DNA from 3 places in the Ercella succinigenes genome. Region 1 is predicted to be linked to each of the others. Evidence: predicted binding sites of a transcription regulator. Region 1 holds the regulator's gene; each other region holds the start of a gene.
The links. The regulator NrdR, encoded in region 1, represses ribonucleotide reductase genes. The targets are predictions, from matches to a motif close to CACNANATNTNGTG.
Positions count from the first base shown of each region.

Region 2: a site for NrdR is predicted at 6,871-6,884, ahead of AC0KSB_RS14530 (anaerobic ribonucleoside triphosphate reductase). Genes of this name have one in related genera too.
Region 3: a site for NrdR is predicted at 6,209-6,222, ahead of AC0KSB_RS01605 (vitamin B12-dependent ribonucleotide reductase). Genes of this name have one in related genera too.

Region 1 is NZ_CDHP01000042.1:849-9,476, forward strand. It holds partial or broken gene ftsZ (cell division protein FtsZ) at 1-961, shown strand, start outside; gene nrdR (transcriptional regulator NrdR) at 1,454-1,909, shown strand; gene AC0KSB_RS09945 (response regulator) at 1,977-2,678, shown strand; gene AC0KSB_RS09950 (sensor histidine kinase) at 2,692-4,224, shown strand; gene AC0KSB_RS09955 (S1C family serine protease) at 4,359-5,642, shown strand; gene nth (endonuclease III) at 5,639-6,319, shown strand; gene recG (ATP-dependent DNA helicase RecG) at 6,306-8,393, shown strand; gene rsmD (16S rRNA (guanine(966)-N(2))-methyltransferase RsmD) at 8,462-8,628, shown strand, end outside.
Region 2 is NZ_CDHP01000071.1:43,057-51,684, forward strand. It holds gene AC0KSB_RS14510 (valine--tRNA ligase) at 1-1,293, opposite strand, end outside; gene AC0KSB_RS14515 (hypothetical protein) at 1,337-1,600, opposite strand; gene AC0KSB_RS14520 (sialate O-acetylesterase) at 1,744-3,882, opposite strand; gene nrdG (anaerobic ribonucleoside-triphosphate reductase activating protein) at 3,971-4,474, opposite strand; gene AC0KSB_RS14530 (anaerobic ribonucleoside triphosphate reductase) at 4,483-6,828, opposite strand; gene AC0KSB_RS14535 (ribonuclease E/G) at 6,978-8,087, opposite strand; gene AC0KSB_RS14540 (TIGR03936 family radical SAM-associated protein) at 8,080-8,628, opposite strand, start outside.
Region 3 is NZ_CDHP01000004.1:40,134-48,761, forward strand. It holds gene AC0KSB_RS01585 (carbamoyl phosphate synthase small subunit) at 1-528, opposite strand, end outside; gene AC0KSB_RS01590 (cob(I)yrinic acid a,c-diamide adenosyltransferase) at 659-1,201, opposite strand; gene AC0KSB_RS01595 (ferritin-like domain-containing protein) at 1,270-1,782, opposite strand; gene AC0KSB_RS01600 (alpha/beta hydrolase) at 1,880-2,842, opposite strand; gene AC0KSB_RS01605 (vitamin B12-dependent ribonucleotide reductase) at 2,845-6,111, opposite strand; gene gltB (glutamate synthase large subunit) at 6,618-8,628, shown strand, end outside.

The DNA of each region.
Region 1 (8,628 bases):
GAAGGCCAGCAATAGAATCCAAATAGGTGAGAAAATAACAAGAGGTCTTGGAGCAGGTGCTAATCCTGAAATAGGTGAAAAAGCAGCCGATGAATCTAAGGACGAGATATCACAACTTATCAGCGGCACCGATATGCTGTTTATCACAGCAGGTATGGGCGGCGGTACCGGCACAGGTGGTGCGCCTGTTGTTGCGCAGATAGCTCGCGAGCTTGGAATATTGACGGTAGGCGTTGTTACAAGGCCATTTAGATTTGAGGGTTCACGTAGAATGCAAAATGCAGAAAGAGGTATTCGTGAACTCGAGAAATATGTTGATTCTTTGATTGTTGTTCCAAATGATAAGCTGCTTGAAATTGCATCTGATGATACAACGGTTGATGAAGCTTTTACTATGGCAGACCAGGTTCTGAAATATGGGGTATCAGGAATTTCTGACCTTGTAGCAGTTCCCGGTCTGATTAATCTTGACCTGGCTGATGTGCGCAGAGTGATGACTGAAGCCGGTGTGTGTCATATGGGAATAGGCAGAGCATCCGGTGAAGGACGTGCAGCTGCGGCAATTCGACAGGCTATTAATAGTCCTTTATTAGACACTACAATTGATGGTGCTTGTGGTGTAATAATTAATTTCACTGGTGGACGTGATATGCGCATCAGGGAAGTGGATGATGCTGCTTCTGTGGTAAGAGACGCAGTATCACCTGATGCTGATATTATTTTTGGTGCTGTAATTGATGAGAATCTGCAGGACGAAATAATGATTACAGTTATAGCAAGCGGTTTTGACCGTGACGGTTCACCTGCAAGAAAACGTGATAGTGAACAGGAACAGCAAAATGAAGCTCCTGTTTTCTCATCTCCTTTTGCCAATTCTTCTCCTGTTGTAAAACCATATCAGGCTGGCATGAATACCAGAAATGGTGAAAAGGAAGGCAAATCGGAAATTCCAGGATTTTTATCAGGTAAAAGTGATATCAGCCAGACTGATTTGACCGAACAGAAAACTGAAAAACCAAAGGATAATGGCTTTCATCAGGTAGGTTCTTCAGGCGGTTTTTCTCATTCAGGCAAAAACGATATAACAGAAAAAACAGTTTTGGATTCTAAATCTGATAATTTTTCTGATTCGAGAGAACAGATTTCTATACCAGGAATTCAAAACCAGAATAAAGCTAAAGAAACAGAAGGGATAAAATCTTATCCTTCTGATCAGGAACCGTTTGATGAAAGACCTGACTCTGTTTTAAAAAGAAAGTCTGAAAGCAATTCTTCCTCTTTACGTCCTGAATCAGGTACAAGAAGCAAAGAAAATTCAAAAACGGATAAAGGGCGTTCAGGTAGAATTTTGCCCTGGTTTTTGCAGGATAATGACAATTGAGGATTTTGTTTGACATAATATACTGGCCGGTTTACTTGCAGGAAGTCTGATCGGCAGGCAGGAGGTATTGTTTTGCGTTGTCCGTTTTGTGGACATGATGAAGATCGTGTCATAGACTCACGTCCGGCAGATGAAGGATCAGCTATACGCAGGCGCAGAGAATGTATTTCTTGCAGCAAGCGGTTTACCACTTATGAGAAAATAGAAAATCTTCCTTTGCTTGTTATTAAAAAAGATGGAACCAGGCAGCCCTATGATAGAGATAAATTGATTTCAGGACTGTTAAAAAGTTGTGAAAAAAGACCTGTTTCAACAGTTCAGATTGAAAAACTGGCCGACACTGTTGAATTGCAAATTCAAAATTCTCTAAGGCGTGAGATTTCTTCTGTAGAAATTGGTGAAATGGTTATGGAACTGCTTAAAGAATTAGATGAAGTTGCTTATGTAAGATTTGCTTCTGTATATCGCCAGTTCAAAGATGTAAATTCATTTTTGCAGGAACTTAATGATATGTTGAAAAAAAAATAAAACTGTGATGCTTGGTTTGTTTTGAACCAGCAATATTATATAGGGGGTGTTTGAGATTAAAAAGGCAATGATAGTAGATGATGATCCCAATATCAGTGAACTGTTGAGACTTTATTTTGACAAAGACGGGTTTGCTGTAATTACTTGTCTTGATGGTGAAACTGCTTTTGATACTTTTGTACAATCCAGACCAGATGTTGTTATACTTGATCTTATGCTTCCGGGCAAAGATGGCTATGATGTTTTGAGAGAAATCAGAAGAGTGTCTGAAGTACCTGTTCTGATGCTTACTGCCCGTGGGGATACTCTTGATAAAGTGGTAGGTCTTGAACTTGGAGCTGATGATTATGTCCAAAAACCTTTTGAACCTAAAGAGCTTCTTGCCAGAGTTAAGGCTGTTTTGAGAAGATCAGATGGATCAATGGAAATAAAATCACAAAATAGTAATGAAGCGTCTGATGACTCAATAGTTCATCCTGGCCTGATTGTAGATAAATCAAGATATTCTGTAATGGTTAATCAGGTTGAGATAGAAATGCCGCCAAAAGAACTGGAGCTTCTTTTTTTCCTTGCAAGTCATCCAAACAGAGTTTTTACCAGAGAACAATTGCTGGAGAATATATGGGGCTTTGATTTTTATGGTGAATCCAGAACAGTTGATGTTCATATAAAGCGCATCAGGGAAAAACTTGATGATGCAGGAGAACATCTTGCCTGGCAGATAAAAACTGTCTGGGGAGTTGGCTATAAATTTGAAACTACAGTCTGAGTAAATCTGAATTATGAGAAAAACGCGCCTGATTCATTCTCTCTATGCCAGAACGATAATGCTTTTAACATTATCTATTCTTGTTGTATTCGTAATTCTGGGTGTAGTGTACTATGGAATCATTTCTGTAACTAATCAACGCCAGCAGGCTGATCAGCTTCTAGGTAGCAGTCAGGCTATTGCATCTGTTGTCGGGGGTGCTATGGAGGCGGTAACCGGCGAGATAACTGACAGTTCTGTTCGCAGTTACATAAATTTTACTGCCAGATCAACCGGTTCTGTAGTTTGGGTAGTTAATTCTTCCGGTGATATCATAATGCAGACAGGAATTCCTACACAGGCAGCAGAAAGAATGGAAATTACGGAATCGGGTTATTATAGACTGTCCGCAAATTATCTTGGCACATTAAACAGTGGGCAGACAGGAATAACTGAAATAGGAGATTATAAAGGTCTGCTCAAGGGTTCATCCAGGTGGATAAGTGCTGCTTGGCCGATCTCTTCGGCTACAGGTGCATATGCTGGTGAAATTCAAATTCACAGGGTTTTATCCGGCAGAACCATTAACAGCTTTCTTATGACAAACAGCCTTGTTATCTCTTTTGTTGTAGCGTTTTTGGTTGCAATGATTTTTATCTATATATTGTCGAAAAATATAACTAAGCCTATTAAGTTACTTTCACAGGCTGCAGACAGAGTATATCGTGGGGATCTGTCTGTCAGAGTTGTTCTTCCTGGAATAAATGATAAAGCCGGAGCAACAGCTTTCGAAGACCCTGAGCACGATGCCCTTGTAACAGATGATCTGACTGTTCTTGTAAATACAATGAATACAATGATAGCAAAACTAGAAAATCAGGAACGCGACCGCAAAGATTTTATGTCTAGTGTCTCTCATGATTTAAGAACTCCTGTCACTTCAATAAAAGGTTTTGTCGAGGGTATGATAGATGGAACAATACCTCCTGAAAAATATATACATTATCTTGAAATAGTCAAACAGGAAGTTTTAAGACTGCAAAGTCTGGTTGAAACAATTTTTGAAGCTGCCTTGCTGGAAAGCGGAAGTGGACTTCATCAATCTGTTTTTGATATTAATGAATTGATAAAGGAAGATGTAATAGGGCTTGAATCATTGCTTCTTGAAAAGAAACTGGGAGTTCAAACAGAATTTATAGAGGAAGATCAAGGTCGTCTGATGGTAACCGGTGATCGAGAGGCCATAAGCCGGGTTGTCTATAATATTTTGTCTAATGCCATAAAGTTTACACCGGTAGATGGAGTAATTGCGCTTACTACCAGACGTACTTCCCGTAATCGGGAAATTGAGGTAATTATTGAAGATAGCGGTCCGGGAATTCCGGAAGAAGAAATTGCATATGTTTTTGATCGTTTTTACATGGTTGATAAATCACGTACTGCCAAAGGCTCAGGTTTGGGGCTTTATATAAGCCGTGCTATTTTAACTGCGCATGGGCAAAGAATACATGCAACCAGAAGTGAACTTGGAGGTGCACGCTTTTCCTTTACCCTTTCAACACCATGATTTTTGGTTAATTTCACTAGTATGAAGATAAATGTTCATAATCCATTCATGAATATTGCGTAAAATGTAGATTGTTCCGTTTATCTGTAATCGTCTTAATTAGCGTTACGGATAAAGAAAAGGGAGGTTCATACGTGAAAGTAAAAACAAGATGGCTTTTTGGATTGGTGGCGTTATGTCTGGTTTCCGCTGTGGCGGCATCTTTTCTTACTGCTGTTTTCTTTATTAGAGGTTATTTTCGTCAAAGTCTTATTTGGGAGTCGGGCACAACTGCTACCGATACTTCCGAAACAACAGGTTCTCTTTCGGCAGTTACAACACAGAAACCTACCACACGCGTAACTTTGGCAGCAACATCAACTACTCCAACCGTGACAACTACCAGAGAAACACAAACAGAGACTTCTGAGTCTCATCCGGCAGTAGATCAATTATCTTTATGGCAGGTTCAGGATCAGATTGCGAATATCTATGAAAATGTATCTTTGTCTGTTGCCGGGGTTTCAGTTAAAGTTAATGCGACAACTACGACAAATGCCAGAAGCAATAGCGGTTCTGCTTTAGTAATGAGTACAGATGGTATTCTGGTTACCAATACAGGAACCTTGTCGATTGCTCTTGATCGTAACGGCAGTCTTAAAAGTAATTCTTCAATTGAGATATACCTGACTAACCATCCCGAGCCTTTACAGGCATCTCTGATTGGTAATGATGCTTTAACAGGTCTGTCTGTGCTGAGTGTCGATCCCACAGCTGCTTCTTTTCAACCTGCATATATGGCTGATAAAGCAGAGGTTAGGGTAGGACAGATGATACTATCTATGGGATATCCTGATATGCTTGCTCAGACCGGAGGTTTAAGCAGTGGTATTGTGACAGCGGTTAACAGAGAAATGCTGCTTGAAGACGGTACAAGTGTCAGTATGATCCAAACTGACGCACATATTAGCCAAAGCTGTTCAGGTGGCCCCATTCTTAATCTTGATGGCGAAGTTATTGGTTTATCGAATTGCAGTTTGAATCGTGATATCAGTGATGTCATGGGATATGCCCTGCCTATAGAAGTAGTTCAACAAGTTACAAAAAATCTTGTTACACAGGGATATGTTTCCGGCAGAGCTTGGCTTGGTGTGACTGTTTTACAGGAAACCAATTTTTTGGAACTTCAGAATCTTTATAGATTTCCCGATGGTCTTTATGTCAGTAGTGTCATTCAGGACAGCCCTGCATATACGGCCGACTTGCGTAAAGGTGATATAATCACTAAAATAAATGAAAATGATGTTGAAACTCATGAGAGTCTGACTATATTTTTACAAAGTCAGGCTATCGGGGCACTGGTCGACATTGAAGTATATAGACAAAGTGATGGACAGTATCATCAGTTAAAAGTTTATTTGCAGGAGTATCAGCGTTGACATCTGACAAACAAAGAGCCTTGAATATTGTAAAAACTTTAAAAGAATATTACCCCGACGCAGATTGTACTTTACAGTTTAGCAATCATTGGCAACTTTTGATTGCTGCTATTCTGGCTGCTCAATGTACCGATGAGCGTGTAAATATCGTTACCGAAAAGCTTTTTGTCAAATATCCTGATTTAGAAGCTTTTGCTTTGGCAAAACAAGAAGAAATGGAATCTGATATCAGGACATGCGGACTTTTTCGTAATAAAGCTCGTGCTATAATTGCCTGTTGTAAGGTATTAATTCAAGAGCATAATGGACAAGTTCCTGACAAAATGGAAGAATTACTGAAACTTCCCGGCATTGGCAGGAAAATTGCTAATCTTATTTTGGGCGAAAGTTTTGCTATCCCGGCGGTAGTGGTGGATACTCACTGTGCCCGCATTACTAATCTTTTAGGCTTGACTACGCATAAAGAACCAGAAAAAATAGAAAAAGATCTGATAAAATTACTACCATCAGAATGGTGGACTGCGTGGGGTCATCTTATGGTGGCACATGGACGCAATATCTGCAAAGCAAGACAAAAACAATGTCACATTTGTCCGGTCGGTGATTTGTGTGCGTATAACACGGCTGTGATTGATGATGGTAGGACAGCTAAGGGAAGAAAAAATGAGCAGCATTAATAGTGGCGGTCTTGGGGATACCCCTGTTACTGCGATTAAAGGCATTTCCAGTAAAAGGGCGGTTCAGCTTAGACGTTTAGGCATACTAACCTGGTATGATCTTATATCCTGGTTTCCAAGGGATTTTGAAGACTGGAAACCAGTTGAATCTCTTGATCAGTTAATAGATGGACAGGAACAGACTTTTATCGCAATAGTATCTCAAAATGCTGTCAGTACAAAAAAAGGTCGTCTGACTATTCAGAAAACTGTATTAAAGGCAGATGGTATGGCTATATCAGCTGTCTGGTTTAATCAGCCATGGCTGTTGCAAAAACTTGAAAAAAATAATCTTTATAGATTCAGAGGCAGAATTAAAAGAGATGGTCGATTTTTTTCTGTTCAGAATCCTATTTTTGAACCATATGAAGAATCGTCTGATTTACCTCAGCTTAAACCGGTATATCCATTAACTGAAGGCCTTAGCCAGACTATGATACGACAATGGATACAATCTGTTTTACCTTCCATGATAGGTTCAGTACCAGAACCTATACCTGCATGGATAAGAAAAGATAATAAACTTTGCGCTGTTGACTTTGCTTTTAACAAGATACATCAGCCTACTTCTCTGGAAGAAGCAGAATTATCACGTTATAGACTGGCTTTTGAGGAATTGTTTCTTGTACAGGGTGGCCTTAGAATTCTAAGACAGCAACGTTTGCTGCAAAGAGTAAGTAAGCCGGTAGAAATAAATGAAGAAAAAAAGACTGAAATAAAGCGAATAATTTCAACATTGCCTTTTGCATTGACTTCCGCTCAAAAACGTACAGTTAAAGAAATTTTTCTGGATATGTCAAACAGCAGGCCTATGAACAGGCTGGTACAAGGAGATGTAGGTTCTGGAAAAACTGTTATAGCCGCACTTGCTATGTATGCTTGTGCCTTAGTTGGCGGGCAGGCTGTTATGATGGCTCCAACTTCTGTTTTAGCAAATCAGCATTATAATTCTCTGGCAGAGTTTTTTAAAAATACTGATATGGAAATTGAACTTCTGACAGGCCAAACCACTGCTTCCAGACGTAAAATAATTCTGGAAAAAATTAAAAACGGAGCTTGCAGGATAGTTGTAGGCACACATGCCTTATTAGAGGATAAAGTAGTTTTTGATAATCTTATGCTTACTATTACGGATGAACAACATAGGTTTGGTGTTAAACAAAGATCGAAATTATCAAAGACGGATAATCTTGTTCCACATACTCTTGTAATGTCAGCTACTCCCATTCCCAGAACTTTGGGTCTTATTCTTTATGGAGATCTTGACATATCTGTAATAGACGAATTGCCGGCAGGCAGAAAGCCCATAGAAACATATACTGCAGCTAGCAAAGACCGTAAAAGAGTTAATGATCTTATTCGAAAAATGGTAGATCAAGGGCGTCAGGTTTATATAGTGTGTCCGATGATTGAAGAAGCGACAGATTCTGATTTGACATCGGCAACCGCTCTTTATAATCAGCTTTCGCAAAATGATTTTGCTGAGTATAAAGTAGGATTGATACATGGTGGTCTTAAAGCTGCGCAAAAAGACTCTGTGATGCAGTCTTTCTACGATGGTGAATGTCAGATATTAGTGAGTACCACGGTTATTGAAGTGGGAGTTGACCAGCCAAATGCTGCTATGATGGTGATTGAAAATGCGGAACGTTTCGGACTTGCTCAATTACATCAGTTGAGAGGAAGAATAGGAAGGGGCGGACACAGATCAATTTGTGTTCTGATGAGCGACAGTCAAGAGAGTCTTGCTAGAGAACGGTTAAAAACACTTTGCCATAGCCAGGATGGTTTTTTGATTGCCGAGAAAGATCTTGAACTTAGAGGTCCGGGAGATTTTTTTGGAACCAGACAGCACGGGTTGCCCGTATTTAAGCTGGCCAATTTATATCGTGATCGTGATATAATTGCTGCTGTTGCCAAAAGTTTGGATGATTTATTTCAAAAAGATCCAAATCTTGAAAAACCAGAGCATCAAATAATGATAGAGGTACTTCAGAACAGATATGGAGATGCTTTTCCTGATCTGGCTTTATAGCATTCTCTAAAATTTTTGTTGGAATGTGCTATTATTCAAATTAAGTTTAACAATGACAGGAGCAGACAATGCCAAGAATTATATCAGGCAAGGCCAGAGGAACACATTTAGTTACGCCTAAAGGGGATAAAACCAGACCTACTGCAGATAAAGTAAAGGAAGCCCTATTTTCTATTCTTGCACCTGTAATTTCAGATGCGGTATTTCTCGATCTTTATTCAGGCTCTGGGCAGAT
Region 2 (8,628 bases), on a different contig from region 1:
CCTATCTACCATAATTTTGCCACAGCTGTTGCAATAATATGCAGGAATACGATGCCCCCACCATAACTGCCTTGAAATACACCAGTCACGTATATTCTCCATCCAGTTGAAATATGTTTTATCAAAACGCTCCGGTACAAAACGAGTATCACCTTTTTTTACAGCTTCAATAGCAGGTTCAGCCAAAGGTTTCATTTTTACAAACCATTGGAAAGATACACGTGGTTCAACTATAGTATTACAACGATAGCAGGCGCCAACATTGTGCTGATGCGCCTCAGTTTTATCAAGATAACCTTCAGCCTCAAGATCTGCTACAATTTTCTTTCTTGCTTCTTCTCTTGTCAGCCCGGCATATCTGCCGCCTTCTTCATTGATACAGGCATTTTCAGTCATTACGTTGATTACAGGCAGATCATGTCTTAAACCTACCTCAAAATCATTGGGATCATGGGCAGGAGTGATCTTAACAACACCTGTTCCAAAATCTTTATCAACATAAGTATCTGCTATAATTGGAATTTCACGTCCAACCAGAGGCAAAATAACATTTTTGCCGATCATATCAAGGAATCGTTCATCTTCCGGATGAACAGCGACGGCTGTATCACCAAGCATGGTTTCCGGTCTTGTTGTAGCCAGATGCAGATAACCGCTGCCATCCGCCAACGGATAGCGCAAATGCCAGAAATGACCCTGCTTGTCCTGATACTCTACTTCTGCATCTGATATTGATGTCAGACAGTGAGGACACCAGTTAATTATTCTTTCGCCACGATAAATCAAATCTTTTTTATAAAGTCGTATAAAAACTTCCTGTACAGCTTCAGATAAGCCCTCGTCCATAGTAAAACGCTCACGGCTCCAGTCACAGGAAGACCCAAGCCTTTTAAGCTGTTCTATAATACGTCCGCCATATTCTTTTTTCCATTCCCAAGCTCTTTCAAGAAAACCTTCACGACCAAGATCTTCTTTGCTGACACCTTCCGATTTCATCTTCTCTACAATTTTAGCTTCTGTGGCAATAGATGCATGATCTGTTCCCGGCAGCCATAATGCTGAAAATCCCTGCATTCTTTTGGCTCTAATAAGAATATCCTGCAAAGTATTGTCCAAAGCATGACCCATATGGAGCTGTCCGGTAATATTGGGTGGTGGTATTACAATAGTATAGGATTCCTTATCCGGATCGACAGCAGGAGTAAAAAGACCTTCCTGCTCCCAATTACAATATATTCTGTTTTCAGCTTCGGCTGGCTCAAAAGCCTTGGCAATGGCATCTATTTTCGCCATAATATTCCCTCCCGTAAAGTGATTAATATATCAGTTAAAGACTCTAACGAAAAGCTATTAGAATCATTATAAAACCTGGTGCGGCAATCAAAAGACCACGTAGTTTAACATCCACAATAGCGGCCTGACGCTTAAATTTTATTTTTTCCTCATCTGTCATATTAGCAGTTAATCTGGGATCGTCTTCTTTTTTTTCTGCCAGACCCTTTTTATCAACTATTTTAGGAGCCGCAAATACTACAAAAACGCCAACTGCCGCAATGATAAGACCTGCTATTTTTAAGATCAGTTCAATTGTTTCATTCATTTTGTAATCCTTCCAATCTTTTCCACAGTATTGATCGTAGCTTATAACAAAAAGCTTCCACCCAGATATGCTTAACAAACATAACTGGACGAAAGCCTATACTTCCGTAATATCACCAGTTTCCTGCATGTATTTTACACAATTTATTTATCATTGGCAAGAAACTGAATGTGGTCAATATTCACAGAACCGCTGCTTTTCCCATCTTTGACACAAATCGAAAAGCTGTACAGATATTTAGTTTTATCTGGTACCTGTATTATCTGATTAAGATCAAAAGAAAATTCCTGCCATCGTAATGCTGCCATGACAATTTTTTCACTGCTGATGAAAGCCTCATCAGGATTCTCACTCATAGCAATTTTCAACCAGATTTTTTTCATCTGCCTGTCGGGGTTAAAAATTTCCAGATTTATAAAACGACAATTTGTCAGATTAAAAGGAGGAAATAATGATTCATATTCAAGGCAAGGAGAAATTTCTATACAATCATCAATTATAGGATATCTGACCATAATTGAAGCATCACCGTGCTGCTTATTTGCCGTTTCAAGTGATAATTCAGCATTTCCTTTTTTCACTTCCCATACAGGCAAGCGCTGAGGAATACGACTGTTTTTGCAACGCTCAGAATCATCAAACTTAATATCACAAGCCCAATCTGTAAGTCGATCACAATGTATCCACTCCGCTGGCAGATAGTATTCAGATTTTTTTCTATCTGATCTGAAAGGCATAACAGGAAGATGCTCACTGTTTATCAGATTAGCGGCATGATTCATACTGCTAAACCCGTAAGTTACAGCTTTAGGCCTTGGAATTTGATCATGCCATACCATAACTCTTACACCATATAATATTTTTGCCTGTGCTTCCCGGAAAATTCTATCCTCACCGCAGATTGAAAAACCACGCAAACGTCCTTCCTGGGAAGCAAGTCTCAGCCCTTCGGCAGTATGATCAAAACTAAGAAGCATTTTCCCGCCCACAAGCTCTATGCCGGTGCACTCAGGAGAGCTTAAAGACGCTTTTCTATGATAAAGCAGTCCGGATGCTATTTGTTTTATTTTACCTGCTGCCGCTTTTATATCAACAGGAAATTTTTCGGAAAAACTGTTTTGGATTTTATTCTTTGTTTCAGCGTATAAATCATATACAGGCAGAATAGAACAAGGATTTTTAACCTGATGCCTGATCTGCGCCAAAGCTTCATTATAAAGAGCAAGATCATAACCACTGTCGTCATCCTTATAGGCAGCCGGAAGATGTTGTAAACAAATCCAGGCGCAATTTTCCGGCATTTCTGAGCCATCGACATTTGTCTCAGCCATTTCAGTTCCTCTGATCTGGCTCTTGGGAGAAGCTGCAGGAATCCTGAAAACAGATTGCCAGTCCTGCATAAGGTATTTCATGGCAGACCTGTAATATTCTGCATTAGCACGATCTTTACCACCCTGATGCCAGATTATTCCACGAATACCAATACCAGACAACGGGGCTATTTTGTGATTATATAGTGCACCAGGAAGATAACAACCCCAATCACCTGCCATATGCCAAGTATTATCGTCCCTATAAAAACCATAATTTTCAATTTTTTGACGTATATGTTCATGTGCATCTATAGACGGTCTTGATATCCAAGAGTGTATATAAGTTCCGCACATGGCAGTCTCTATAACAGCAACAGGCAATCTCAAGACATTTACCAGATCCTTGGCAAAATAAAAAGAAAGCGCAGTGACTTTACCAATTTCAGACAAATAATCACCACTAATCCAATGTGAATTCACAGGCTTATCCAGAGGCTGTGGACTGTACTGATTATTTTTTTTATCAAGGCCATCTTCTGACTGAACGAGAAAACTTATATACTGATGCCCTGCAAGATTACCAAGCTCTTCCGGAGAGAAACCTTCAGCAAGTTTGACACTCATATCTGATTGTCCAGCCATAACCCAAACTTCGCCCACAAGAATATTTCTAACAATAACCTCTTCTCTACCTGATTTTACAAAAAGAGTATAAGGATCAAAGGACGCTTCCATTGCCGGTAATTCAAAAGAAAAATGACCGTTAGAATCTGCCTTGATTTGTTCCTCAAAAACACAACCATATTCTTTGTCTAGTGAGGAAACAGAGCGGCCATCAAAGGGACTTCTTTCTAATCTGGCACTGATTTTTGCGTCAGCACGGCAAAATCCCATCAGCAAAAAAGATAATTGCTGTTGAATAACCATACCACTGCCAATCAATGGTGATAATCTGAGCTGTTTTGCCATGGCAGACTCCTTGAGGATTTCAGCCGTCAGCTGAATAAAACTTACAGTTCACAGCACATTATAACGCTTGCAGACAGCTCTATCAAGGTTATAACTGATATAAGACAACCTGTTCTTGTTTTAATGAGGCAGGAACATCAATCGCTCGTTGATTCATCGAACCGCGAAACCGCAAATTTAAAGAACGCTGATTAAGCTCAAATCTACCATCAATCAGTATATCTATATTCTCAAGCAAATCTTTCCAGCCGGATCTTTCTGGTGACTGTTCAAGAATTTCTTCAAAAGTATATCCTGAATAACAGATAATATTTATAGTTTCGGAACGAACTCTTTTAGCCAGTTCAGCAAATTCCTCTGCCTGCATAAAAGGTTCTCCGCCACTGAAAGTAACACCATCAAGCAAAGGATTAGACTTAATTTCTTTTTCCAGTTCAGATAGTTCCTGTTCAAAACCACCTCGGAAATCATGGCTCTCAGGATTGTGGCAGCCAAAGCAAAAATGAGGACAGCCCTGGGCAAAAATTGCATATCTTATGCCAGGGCCATCCGTAATTGATTCTTTCATAATACCAAATAAGCGAAAAGTCATTTTAGTTCTCAGTTTTTAAGACCGTGTTTTGCCCGGTCATTTTCTTCTGACTTTTTAGCATTATTAAATCTATCAAGAGTACCAACCAGGTAACCTGTTATTCGTCTTATTCTTTCAAAAGGCTCATCTTCACTGTCCTCACGGCCACAGGCAGGACAGGTATCGCCTATAATTCCATTGTATCCGCAAACAGGATCTCTATCTATTGGATGATTTATTGCACCGTAGCCAATATCATTTTCAGCCATATGACGTATTACTTTCTCAAAAGCCTCCATATTCTGTGTTATATCACCATCCAGTTCAACATATGAAATATGACCGGCATTTGCAAGACTATGATAAGGTGCTTCAATTCGTATTTTATCAAAAGCACTGATTTCAAAACGTACAGGCACATGGAAGCTATTGGTATAATATGGTTTATCGGTGATTCCATCGATTTTTCCGAAGCGTTTTCTGTCTATGCGCAAAAATCTTCCTGAAAGACCTTCGGCAGGTGTACCGAGCAAAGAAAAATTAAGACCTGTCTGTCTGCTTTTTTCATCACAGAAAGCACGCATATGTGCTATTATCTCTAGACCAAGCTGCTGAGACTGATCATCCTGACCATGATGTTTTCCGGTAAGTGCAGTTAAAGCTTCTGCCAAACCTATGAAGCCAATTGACAATGTACCATGCTTAATAACTTCTCTGATTTCATCTTCCCACTTAAGCTTCTGAGAATCTATCCACAAGCCCTGGCCCATCAGGAACGGGAAGTTATAAACATGCTTTCTTGCCTGCACTTCAAAACGTTCGAGCAGTTGATCGGAAACAAGTTCCATCATTTTATCAAGTCTACTGTAAAATTTATTCAAATCACCTTTTGCCATGATTGCACAGCGTGGCAGATTAAGAGATGTAAAACTTAAATTGCCACGATTATAAGTAATTTCTCTTGAAGTATCAAAAGTATTGGCAACGACTCTAGTACGGCAGCCCATATAGGCAATTTCCGTTTCTACACGTTTGGGATCATAATATTTAAGATTAAAAGATGCATCCTGAAAAGCAAAATTAGGGAACATTCTTTTGGCACTGCAACGGCAGGCAAGCTGAAACAAATCATAATTAGGATCTTCTTTATAGTAATTGACACCCTTTTTCACACGGAAAATTTGTATAGGAAAAATGGCAGTTTCTCCATTTCCCAAACCGGCTTCTGTTGCCAGCAACAGATTACGTATAGCCATTTTTGCTTCAGCCGATGTATCCATCCCATAGTTTAACGAACTGAAAGGTGTCTGTGCACCAGCCCGGCTATGCATAGAATTCAGATTATGTATCAGAGCTTCCATCGCCTGATATGTAGCTGCATCTGTTTCTTCGTAACTGCGTTCAACAACAAATTTGATAACACGTTCTGCTAAAACAGGATCTGAAATATATTGACTGATTATTGTTTTTTGAGCCTTATCAAAAGCATCTGATTGCTCAAGAGCAGGTCTGCAACCACTCATGTCATGTATTTTAGTTAATATTTCGTCTGCCAGATTCTCTGCTTCGTTAAAATCAGCAAGCAAAGCAAGAGCGGTCACCAGGTTTTTTCTATAAATCTTTTTATAAGTGCAGATTATCCCTCTTGCCATTGCATAATCAAAATTTACAATAGATTGTCCCCCATGCATATCATTCTGATTAGACTGTATTGCTATACAGGCAAGAGCAGCATAGCTGCGAATATCGCGAGGTTCACGCAGATGACCATGGCCTGTTGAGAAACCACCGTCAAAAAGCGTTATAAGATCTATCTGACAACATGTCATCGTCAGCGAGTAGAAATCCAGATCATGAATATGAATATCGCCTTCCTGATGAGCTTGATTATGTTCAGGCTTTAGCATGAACATCTGATAATACATTTTAGCCCCTTCGGAACCATATTTGAGCATGGTTCCCATAGCTGTATCTCCATCTATATTTGCATTTTCACGCTTGACGTCACTTTGTCTGGAATCATTATTAGTTATGTCATGATAGGTTTGCATCAATCTTGTATTCATTTCTCTAACACGAGTCCTCTCGGAGCGGTAAAGAATGAATTTTTTGGCAGTATCGGGGAATCCTGCTTCCATCAAAACTTTTTCAACCATATCTTGAATTTCTTCTATGTGAGGAATTGATTCGGCAGTTAGCGAAAGATACTCCGCTACTCTGGCAGCAAGATCCATACTAAGCATATGTCTGCTTTGAACAGATGAATGTTCCGTATTTTCATCAGCTGCCTCAAGAGCTTTATATATTGCATTTGCTATTTTTTCAATATTAAATGAAGCCGGTCTGCCATCACGTTTTACAACTCTGGTAATCATATTACTATTCCTCCATAAACCCTAACAATATAAAACCACAGCTACAACATATAGTGTATTAACTGTGGCATAAAACAACATCTTGTATAATTCTATATTTATTGAATTATATCGTCAAGAGAAAAAACCAAATTATCAATATAAATTTTTTATTTTTTCAAACTGCGGGTTAATTCATACAGCCCTAATTCTGTAAACCCGCCTTTTTGCAGACGTGCATTGTCATGATCAAGTATATTGTTAAAAAAAACAAGCAGCTTCTCTTGATCTTCTTTTTCAGCCAACCTTATGAAATCAATTATAACTATGCCCTGGTACTTTCTTAATCTTAATTGTCTTGCTATTTCCTCTGCCGCCAACATATTAGTTTCCAGAAGTGTCTGGCGTTTATTTTTACGTGTAACAGCTTTGCCACTGTTAACATCAATCACCAGCAAAGCTTCTGTCTGATCAAAAACTATTATGCCACCATTTTTCAGCCAGATTCTTTTTTTCTCGACAGTTTCTCTTAGATCATTCAGGCGATGTACATCTTTCAATCCAAACCCTGAATTCACAGGATGGATACGCATAACATTTTTCCAATCTCCCGGATGTTTTTCCAGTAATAATTCAACTTTGGAAAAAAGATCCATCCCTTCCACTTGTATTGATCTGAGATTTCCTCCGGCCCAATCTCTTAATGCCTGTTCAAGCGGATCTTGAAATCGGGCTAAAAGACGAGGCAGTTTTCCACCTTCATTTTTTTCCGCCTGAAGACTGTACCACATATCAGCAAGATTATCCAGCTCTGCGCTGAAAATCTGATTGCGCTGTTGTTCTGGTTGCAAATAAAGCTTACTCCTTTTAAGATGTCTTTTCTCAAAAGGACGATATACGGCATAAAACCCTGGCAGCTGAGGCTTAGCCGTAAGCTGGCAGCCTTTTCCAGCAGCTGTCAGTCTTCTTACCTGAACGATCTGCAGCTGGCCGGCTTTCACATTATCGGGAGCAAGTCGCAAAGGCAGCATCCCCTCATATTTCTGACCTAAATCAACAAAAGCACATTCCAATGCCGGCACTATTCTTGATATTTTTGTCAGAATTATATCCTGTTCCTTCCAGATATATTTTTCGTTTGGCTGATCAGGTGTTTCAGCAGAGCATAAGTACTCAACAGCCTTTCCATTTTCCAGTAAAACACAGTAATAATTATTCGGATCAAGATTATTCGGATAAATAATTATATCTCTTAAAGGAGTCTCAAGGTATTTATTCACTTAAGATCAGCTCCTGTCTGGTTATCATGGCATCAGCAGCTTCCAATTCCGGCAAACCGCCTTGTTCCACAAGCAGCTGCAATAAAATATCCGGTCTTAGGTTCTGGCTGCTACCAGCTTTTACCATAATTTCCAGTTGCGAATCACCATTACAAGACCAGTCTATAAGCAATGGCCTGATATCAATAATCGAAGTCTTTCCTTTCCTGGTTTTTTCCGTTTCCAGTGGTTTGTCACCTTTCAAAACAACTTGAGCAGCTTTACAAATATCCTCTGCTTCTATCTTGTATCTGGCAGCACATACCAGACTCATCAAGCTTTGCTTATCAGGAACTATGAGGCTGGCTTTATTTACAATTAAACCTTTCGGCAAATTGCTATTAAGCAAGTTTAATAAAGCCTGTTCGTCAAACTTTTCCACACAATATATATCGAGAAAATCACCTTTTGCAGCCAACCCCACACTTATTGGCAAAGCAAATACCATTTGAGGTCTGGGATTATAACCTTGACTCCAGAGGACTGATATGCCGGCACGGCG
Region 3 (8,628 bases), on a different contig from region 1:
GTTTCTATATACTCTGCCTATGGCTCCGGCAGGAAAAACCGCCGCCGTTTTACGACTGACTTTAGCAACAGGATGAATGTTTTTCCATGATTTTATTCTTGAAATACAATCTTCAAGATTATAATCAGCTCCGGCTGTTATCATACCACTCATGGTTCCTTTTTCACGTAATCTTAAAGTCAGTTCACGTGTATCCACACCCTTAATACCGGGGATATCATTTTTTGTAAGGTAATTATCGAGATCCTCAGCTTGTCTGGGATCATGAATGAGATGTGTAAGATCCCGTACAATCAAAGCCTCAGCCCATGGCCGGTCGGCTTCACCATGTTCTACAAAAACTCCGTAGTTACCGATAACAGGCGATGACATTGTGATGGCCTGTCCTGCATAGGATGCATCCGTAAGCAGTTCAAGATAGCCGGTCAGGCCAGTGTTAAAAACAATTTCACAAATAGCTTCTCTTTTGGCACCAAAGTGCTCACCAGCAAAAACTGTACCGTCTTCTAGAATCAAGTATGATTTCATAAGCGTTTTCCTCCGAAATATGTAAAAAAAACAATCCTTGCCCAAACAGAGCAAGGATCGTAGACATGATCAAACTTATTCAGGCGCCCTATTTTACCATATGAAGGAACAGACCTGCAATCCTTCACATTTAATATTCTATACCTTCACGTGGAGGGAACCCTTTTTCATAAGGATGACGCAGACATTTAATCTCTGAAATGTAGTCTGCCTGAGAAGAAATATCGAAAGGTGGATTCCTCCCAGTAAGGACTATCTCCAGATTATCCGGCCTGTTTTTTATAAAATCCAGCAAGTCTTCCTGAGACAATAACCCGGCTGAAATAGCTCCCATAGCTTCATCAAGAACTAAAAGATCAAGTTCACCAGACGCCGCAGAAGCAATTGCCTGTTTTAAGTATTCCTGATGCAGCTTCAAAGTAGCAGCCTTTTCTTCCTGATCCATCTGATTAGAGAATTTTGCAGTAATCTGGCCTGCAATCACTTCAACTCCCTTTATCTGTCTAAGAGTCGTAATCTCACCTGATAAACCGCTTTTAAGAAATTGTACAAGCAAAGCTTTCTTCCCATGCCCTGCAGCTCTGACAATCAGACCGATAGCAGCGGTTGTCTTACCTTTGCCATCTCCGCAGTAAATATGCACCAGACCTGTTTTGCCATCAGTCTTTGTCATCTTAATCCACCTCGCATTTTTCTGCTAACCAAAAGTTTAATTCATAATAAAATGCATCAAGCACAAAATTACAAGCGAAGTTTGCGCAAATCGTCTTTCATACGCTCAATATCTGTAATCCAGTCCTCTATATCATGTTCATGTTCAAGTTCGTCATTGAGGATAGTTATCGCCATCTGATAAGTTGCGTAGTCTTTACCTTCAGCAAAGGCAGCAAGTTTTTGATAGCGCTCAATTGCACATCTCTCACCTTTAAGATTTTGTTCTAAAATCGCTTCAATATAAGGATCTGTTGGTTCTTCATAATCGCATTTGGCGAATTTTTTCCACTGATCAGGGTTGAGCAGCGGTGTCCCGCCAAGCTGAATAATACGATTAGCTACAAGCTCAGCATGTCCTAATTCTTGTGTTGCATGAAGCAAAAGTTCCGGCTCAACTTCACTACGCATTGGCCCTTCCATGACACGGGCACCAACCCAATACTGATAATAAGCAAGCCATTCCTCTGCAAGAGCCTCATTAAGCTGCTGTATCATTTCCTGTACGTCCAGATGTGCAATATCAATTGCTCTTTTTCCCATTTTTTGATACCTCCTGCGTTTTGTTTCCGGCTTTTACTATTTTTTCCGGCTAAAAACATTATATCACAATATCTTTTGTATCTCTTTTGACTAACACTTACTCAGATAAGCCTTCATTATCTTTTTTTGCTACAGATGGTTCAGGCCAGTTGCCTCTGACAAATTCGCCAATTTTAACTACAGCCTGATGCGCTTCTGGTACTATTTCATCCATCGTCTGCCAGACATGCCACATTCCTTCATATATTTCGATAATTACTTTGTTTTCGGACTGTTTTTCAGCCAGATCGGCAGTTTTAATAATCTCTCCCAGCAGAACTTCTTCTGCCGCTACTTGCATCAGCAAAGGAGGGAAATTAGAAAAATTACCATAAAGAGGTGAAATATAGGGGTTGGTCCGGTCATTATTTTGAGCATAAAGGTTTGCTGCCAGCTGCAAGAATTCAGGATCAAGCAGAATATCACGCTCACGGTTTGCACGCAACATAATATTGGTCATTGCAAGATCACACCATGGCGACAGGGCAACAACGGAAGAAGGAAGTGGTATCCCCTGATCTTTAAGTGCCAGGGTTAATGCCAGACTAAGACCGCCTCCGGCTGATTCACCTACTATAGATATGCATTCAGCAGCAAAACCATCGTCAAGCAGCTGCTTATAAGCAGCAATAGCATCGTCTAAAGCTGCCGGCCAGGGATGTTCAGGCGCCAGTCGGTATTCCAGTCCAACCAGAAGGCAGGAAGCTGCGACGGCAAGAGATGCAGCTCCATTTCTTGAATATAAAACTGAGCCGCCGATATATCCACCGCCATGCAAATAAAGAATAACTTTATCCTGAGAAAAAAAGTCCTGGCTGATCCAGGTTGCCGGTACTCCGCCGAGTTCGGTCTCAGTTATATTATATTTACCAAGAACAATTGCGCCTACAGGAATTGAAAGCCCCTGTCTATAAGCCTTCACCTTGTCTTCGTTTGTTTTTGCCTCTTTTATTTCTCTGTTGACACGCTCCATTTTATTTTTTACCAGTCCTCGGAGCATGGTTGAAGATATACTCGCCATATTTATGAACACCCCGTGGTTGTACCACAATCAAGACATACCTTGCAGGTTCCGTTCTTTACCATTCTTGAGCTTGAGCAGGTCGGACATGTTGATCCATCATAAAGTTTCTCGCCATTTGCAGCCGCCTCCACTGCATCTTCATGGATAAATTCCTCCAGCCCTATCTGACTATCCATGGGAGCCTGCATCTTTGTTGTGCGGCTTTTTACTTCAGGATACCTGGTAATGCCGTCTATACTGGGCTCCTGCTGTGCTCCCGTTGCATATTCTCTCTCGCTTAAAGCCGGGAAGGCAAGAAGCGGCAGTTGTTCGTCTTCATCATCTACATCATCAATTATATCACCAGCAGCTGGTTTATCACCAGAACTTCCGGAATCTGAACGATATTCAATATCTATTATATCGGCTGCAGGAGCACCCATCGCACTTAACTCGTCTACAGGGTTTGATTCAGGAATTTCCGGTTTAACCTGACAACGCGAATAGTCACCGATCTCTATATCAATAACTTTACTTATCAAGTCAGATATAGACGTGCAATATTTGATATATGGATGTCTCGTAACAAATCCGTATGGCTCATATTTCTGTCCCCGAAGCATTTTGGAAATATTCTGAGGAGGTATTTTGTATTGCAGCATAACAGATATTGTTTTTGATAATGAATTCAAAAGCCCCATTATCAAAGTGCCCTCACGGTCAGTCGTAATATAAATTTCGGATATTTCTCCCGTACTGCTTCTGTTTACAGTAGTATAAATTTTTACATCCTCAATCTGAGCAGGATGGGTGCGTCCCGTTCTTATACCAATGGGTTTATCCCTCCGGGAAGACACAGGACTGTTCTTTTGTTTTTCCTGAAGCTCCAGTTTGCTTTGCATCAGCTTTGCTTTTTCCAGCAACTGCTCATACTGAAGTTCTTCAAGCGGCAATTTGCCATGATCTTTGTTGAGATAAATGTTAAGAGGTTGTGTGAATTTTGAACCATCCCTGTACAATGTTATCCCTTTTACACCCAGGCGCCAGGCATTTATATGGACTTCCTTGAAATCATCTACCGTAGCTTCCCCGGGCAGGTTGACTGTTTTAGAAATAGCTCCTGAAAGCAGCGGGGTTAAGGCTGCAACCATCAATACATGTCCTTGAAAATGGATATACCTTTTACCCTGTCCACATTGATTCGCAGTGTCAAAAACAGGCAAATGCTCTTTTTTTAACCAAGGTGCATCTTCAATTTGTCCGTCGACAAGCTGACCATCTTTTTCCCTCATTATATGAGAAATAATATCTTCTATCTGATTACTATCGTAGCCAAGTTTTTTAAGTGCAGAATTTATTACCGGATTTGCCAGTTTCATGAATCCGCCACCAGACAGCTTTTTATAGACAACATGTGAAAAGAATGGCTCAATACTGGTAGCAGCACAATCCATAGCAAAAGAAATCGTCCCGGTTGGAGCCATAACACTGACCTGCGCATTACGATATCCGTGGAGATCTCCCTTATCAATAGCCTCCCCCCAGACTTTTACCAGTGATTCAGAGAGAGTATTCTGTCCTATTGATTTCAAAATATCATGATCAACCTTTAATGGTTCATAGCTTAATTCCTCAAAATCATCAAAACGGGCTCCTGCAACTCTGGCATGATTTCGTAAAACTTTTAACATATATTGCTTGTTTATTTCAAAACAGGCAAAAGCACCGGTTATTTCTGCTATCAGGGCAGAAATATAATAACTTTGGCCTGTCAATATACCGACAAGTGCTGCCGAGAAAGCTCTGGCTTGTTCAGAATCATATGGCAAACCACTTGCCATAAGCAAAGAAGCCAGGTTTGCCATTCCAAGTCCGGTACTTCTGAAAAGCCATGTTTTACGGGCAATATCAGCAGTAGGAAATTGTCCCCAGTGAATTGAAGACTCGAGAACAAGCTGGCATAAGCTAATCATATGCAGGTAGCCTTCAATATCAAAGCCTCCCGTACTTTCGTCAAGAAATTTCAGAACATTTATTGAAGCCAGATTGCAGCTGGTATCATCCAGAAAAGCATATTCACCACAGGGATTGGTAGAATTAAGCCTGTTATGACGAGCACCTATTTCTCCATCTTCACCTGCCGGACATGTATGCCAGGCATTAAAAGTATCTGTAAACTGCGGCGCAGGGTCTGCACAACGCCAGGCTGATTCATTAAACTTCTGCCATATATCGGCAACCTTGACTTCACGGTCCACACGGTTGTCAACTCTGCCCTTAAGATGATATGTACTATCAGGATCTTTATCAAGATCTACCACTTTTTGCATGAATTCATCAGTCAGTCTGATTGAATTATTACTATTTTGCCCCGATACGGTCTGATACGCTTCACCGTCCATATCGGCATCATAACCCATTTTGGCCAAAGCTCTGACTTTATCCTCTTCGGTTGCTTTCCAAAGTATAAAATCTTCTATTTCAGGATGATCAACATCAAGGCAAACCATTTTTGCCGCTCTTCTTGTTGTTCCACCTGACTTGATAGCGCCTGCATTGCGGTCAAGACCTTTGAGAAAACTCATTAACCCGGAAGACGCACCTCCTCCGGACAATCTTTCACCCTCAGCCCGTATACTTGAAAAATTAGTCCCCGTACCTGAGCCTCCCTTAAACAGTTTCGTTTCTGTCACATATTCTTCTGAAATAGAATGAGGACCTAGAAGCTTGTCTTCAATGGAAATTATGAAACAAGCTGATGCCTGAGTTCTTGAATAATCATCATCAGACATCTTTACAGTTTTGCTTTTTTCATCATAATAATATAGCTCACTGCGGCCGCCCGTAATGCCATAGCTCAGCTTTAAACCGGTATTAAACCATTGCGGCGAATTAGGAGCGAACATCTGACTTAAAAAACAAAATACCAATTCGTCATAAACTATGCTTTTCTGATTATCATTTTGCAAAATACCTTCATCGGTTAATGATTCCACCCAGAAATTGACCATACGATGAGCAACCTGGCGCATACTGGTTTCAAAACCTTCCGGGCTGCCTACACCTGCTTTGCGAAAATATTTTGAAGCTATTATATCGCAGGCAGTCTGTGAATAATGTTCAGGAAACTCAAGATCCTTCATATCAACCAGTGTTTTGCCGCTTTTATGGTCTATAAGTAAAACATCTCTTTTATTCCATTTGAATAAATCATATACCGACAATTCGGACTGATTCTCTAAGCCATTAGTATAGTAACGCTTTATAATGTTATGTAATTCCGCCATGACCTATCCCCCGTTAATTCTAAAGTCTGTATCCGATATACACCAGATGTTTATAAGTTTAGTCAAACAATATATTGTGCCAACACAATTTATCGTACACTAGATATTGTATTTCTTTGCATATACTATTGCAAGCATCTTTTATATTTAACTTTTTTGTCCATTCAAGGAAGACTAAAAGTTTTACAAATTTTATACCACTTGTTTTTGCAAGTTTGTGCATTATAAATTTCATTTTTTGTTCTATCCCGCTTGATAAACCTCTTCACGGATGATATAATGCATGCACGAACCACACATGAGTCAGTTGATCCGAAGTAGTCGGACGATGATTCCTGTAACCAATCAACAAGGCTCCTATTGATATTAGCGTGCTTCAAGGGCGAATGACGCAGCCTTTGGATTGTGCGCTTTTTTCTTATTCTTACACAATGGCGTGGCAGGAACTATCGATCTCTATGATATGCAGGATTGATTGTTCCTTATTTCATTTATAGGAGGTTTTTATGCAAGAAAGAAAAAACGGACTTCCACCAAGGCAAGGTCTTTATGATCCAGCCAATGAACATGATGCCTGTGGTATTGGCTTTGTTGTCAATATCAAAGGAAATCGTTCTCATGAAATTGTTAATCATGGGCTAAAAATACTTGCCAACCTGGCGCATAGAGGCGGCGCAGGCAGTGAAGACAACACAGGCGACGGTGCAGGTATATTGCTGCAACTTCCGGATGGATTTTTCCGTCGTGTTTGCCCGGAAAACAATATTAGTCTTCCACCGGCAGGCGAATATGGCGTAGGCATGGTTTTCTTGCCAAGGCAGGAAGCAATGAGAGCCTACTGCGAAAAAAGAATCGAAGAAATTGTCCGACAGGAAGACCAGGAAATTCTTGGTTGGAGAACGCTCCCTGTAAATGACAATTCTCTTGGCAGTGTAGCTAAACAAAATCAACCTTTCATTCGTCAGCTTTTTATCGGCAAAAAAACAATGAATCAGGCTGAGTTAGAAGATGAGAGTTTTTTCGAACGCAAACTGTATGTAATCCGTAAACGCTGCGAAAAACTTATTGAGGGTGTACCGGAAAACAGTTCAGATTATTTTTATTTTGCCAGCTTATCGAGCAGAACCATAGTTTTCAAAGGAATGCTTACAGCTGATCAGGTGGACGCTTATTATGTTGATCTCACCTGTCTTGATTTTGATTCGGCACTGGCACTTGTTCATTCAAGATACAGTACGAATACATTCCCTAGCTGGGAGCGTGCACACCCATATAGATATCTCATACATAATGGTGAAATAAATACTTTGCGTGGCAATGTCAACTGGATGAATGCAAGACAATCAAATCTGAAAACTGGGCTTTTCGGCGATGACGTGCAGAAAATCTTCCCTGTTATCCATCCACAAGGCAGTGATTCTGCTATGTTTGACAATGCCCTTGAATTTCTAACCCTTTCCGGACGCAAACTGGCACATGCAGCCATGATGATGGTACCGGAACCATGGAGCAAACATGAGCAGATGAGCGAAGAACGCAAAGCCTTTTATGAATATCACAGCATGTTGATGGAACCATGGGATGGTCCTGCAGCAATGGCTTTAACTGATGGTATTCAGGTTGCTGCTCTGCTTGACAGAAACGGACTTCGTCCTTCCCGCTACTATCTAACTGATGATGACATGATTATTCTGGCTTCCGAGGCAGGAGTCCTTGATATCCCTGCAGAAAAAATCGTGCGTAAAGACAGACTGAAACCAGGAAGAATGCTTTTGATCGATACTGCAGCCGGCAGAATAGTTTCTGACGAAGAACTCAAAGAAACATTCGCTGCTGAGAAGCCATATAAAAAATGGCTGGAGAAGTACAGACTGCAACTGGAGAAACTTCCTGAATCAGCAGATGGTCAAAAACCTAAAGCACATATTGATGATTTATCTTTGGAAAACAAAGAAAAAGTTTTCGGATATACAAATGAGGATCTGGAGTCAGTTATTCTGCCAATGGCTCAGAAAGGAATCGAAGCACTCGGTTCAATGGGTCAGGATACTCCACTTGCTGTTTTGTCAGAAAAAAATCAGCTTTTGTACAACTATTTCAAACAGCTGTTCGCACAGGTTACAAATCCTCCTATCGATGCGATAAGAGAAGAAATAATTACTGCAACCGAAACTTATCTAGGTTCAGACGGTAATCTGATCAATCCTAAAGAAACTGATTGCAGACAAATAAAACTTCCCCATCCGGTTCTGAATAATTTGAATCTGGAAAAAATAAGAAGCATTAAGAAGCAGGGATTCAAATCTGTTACATTGCCTATGCTCTATGCCGTTCGCGGCGGCGGTAAAGCTCTTGAGAAATCTATGGAAGAGCTTTTTGCTGCAGCTGATCTGGCAATAGCTGATGGTGCAAATATTATTATACTCTCTGATCGTGATGTCAGTTTATCCAGTGCTCCGATTCCGGCTTTGCTGGCAGTATCCGGTCTTCACCATCATTTAATCAGACAAAAGACAA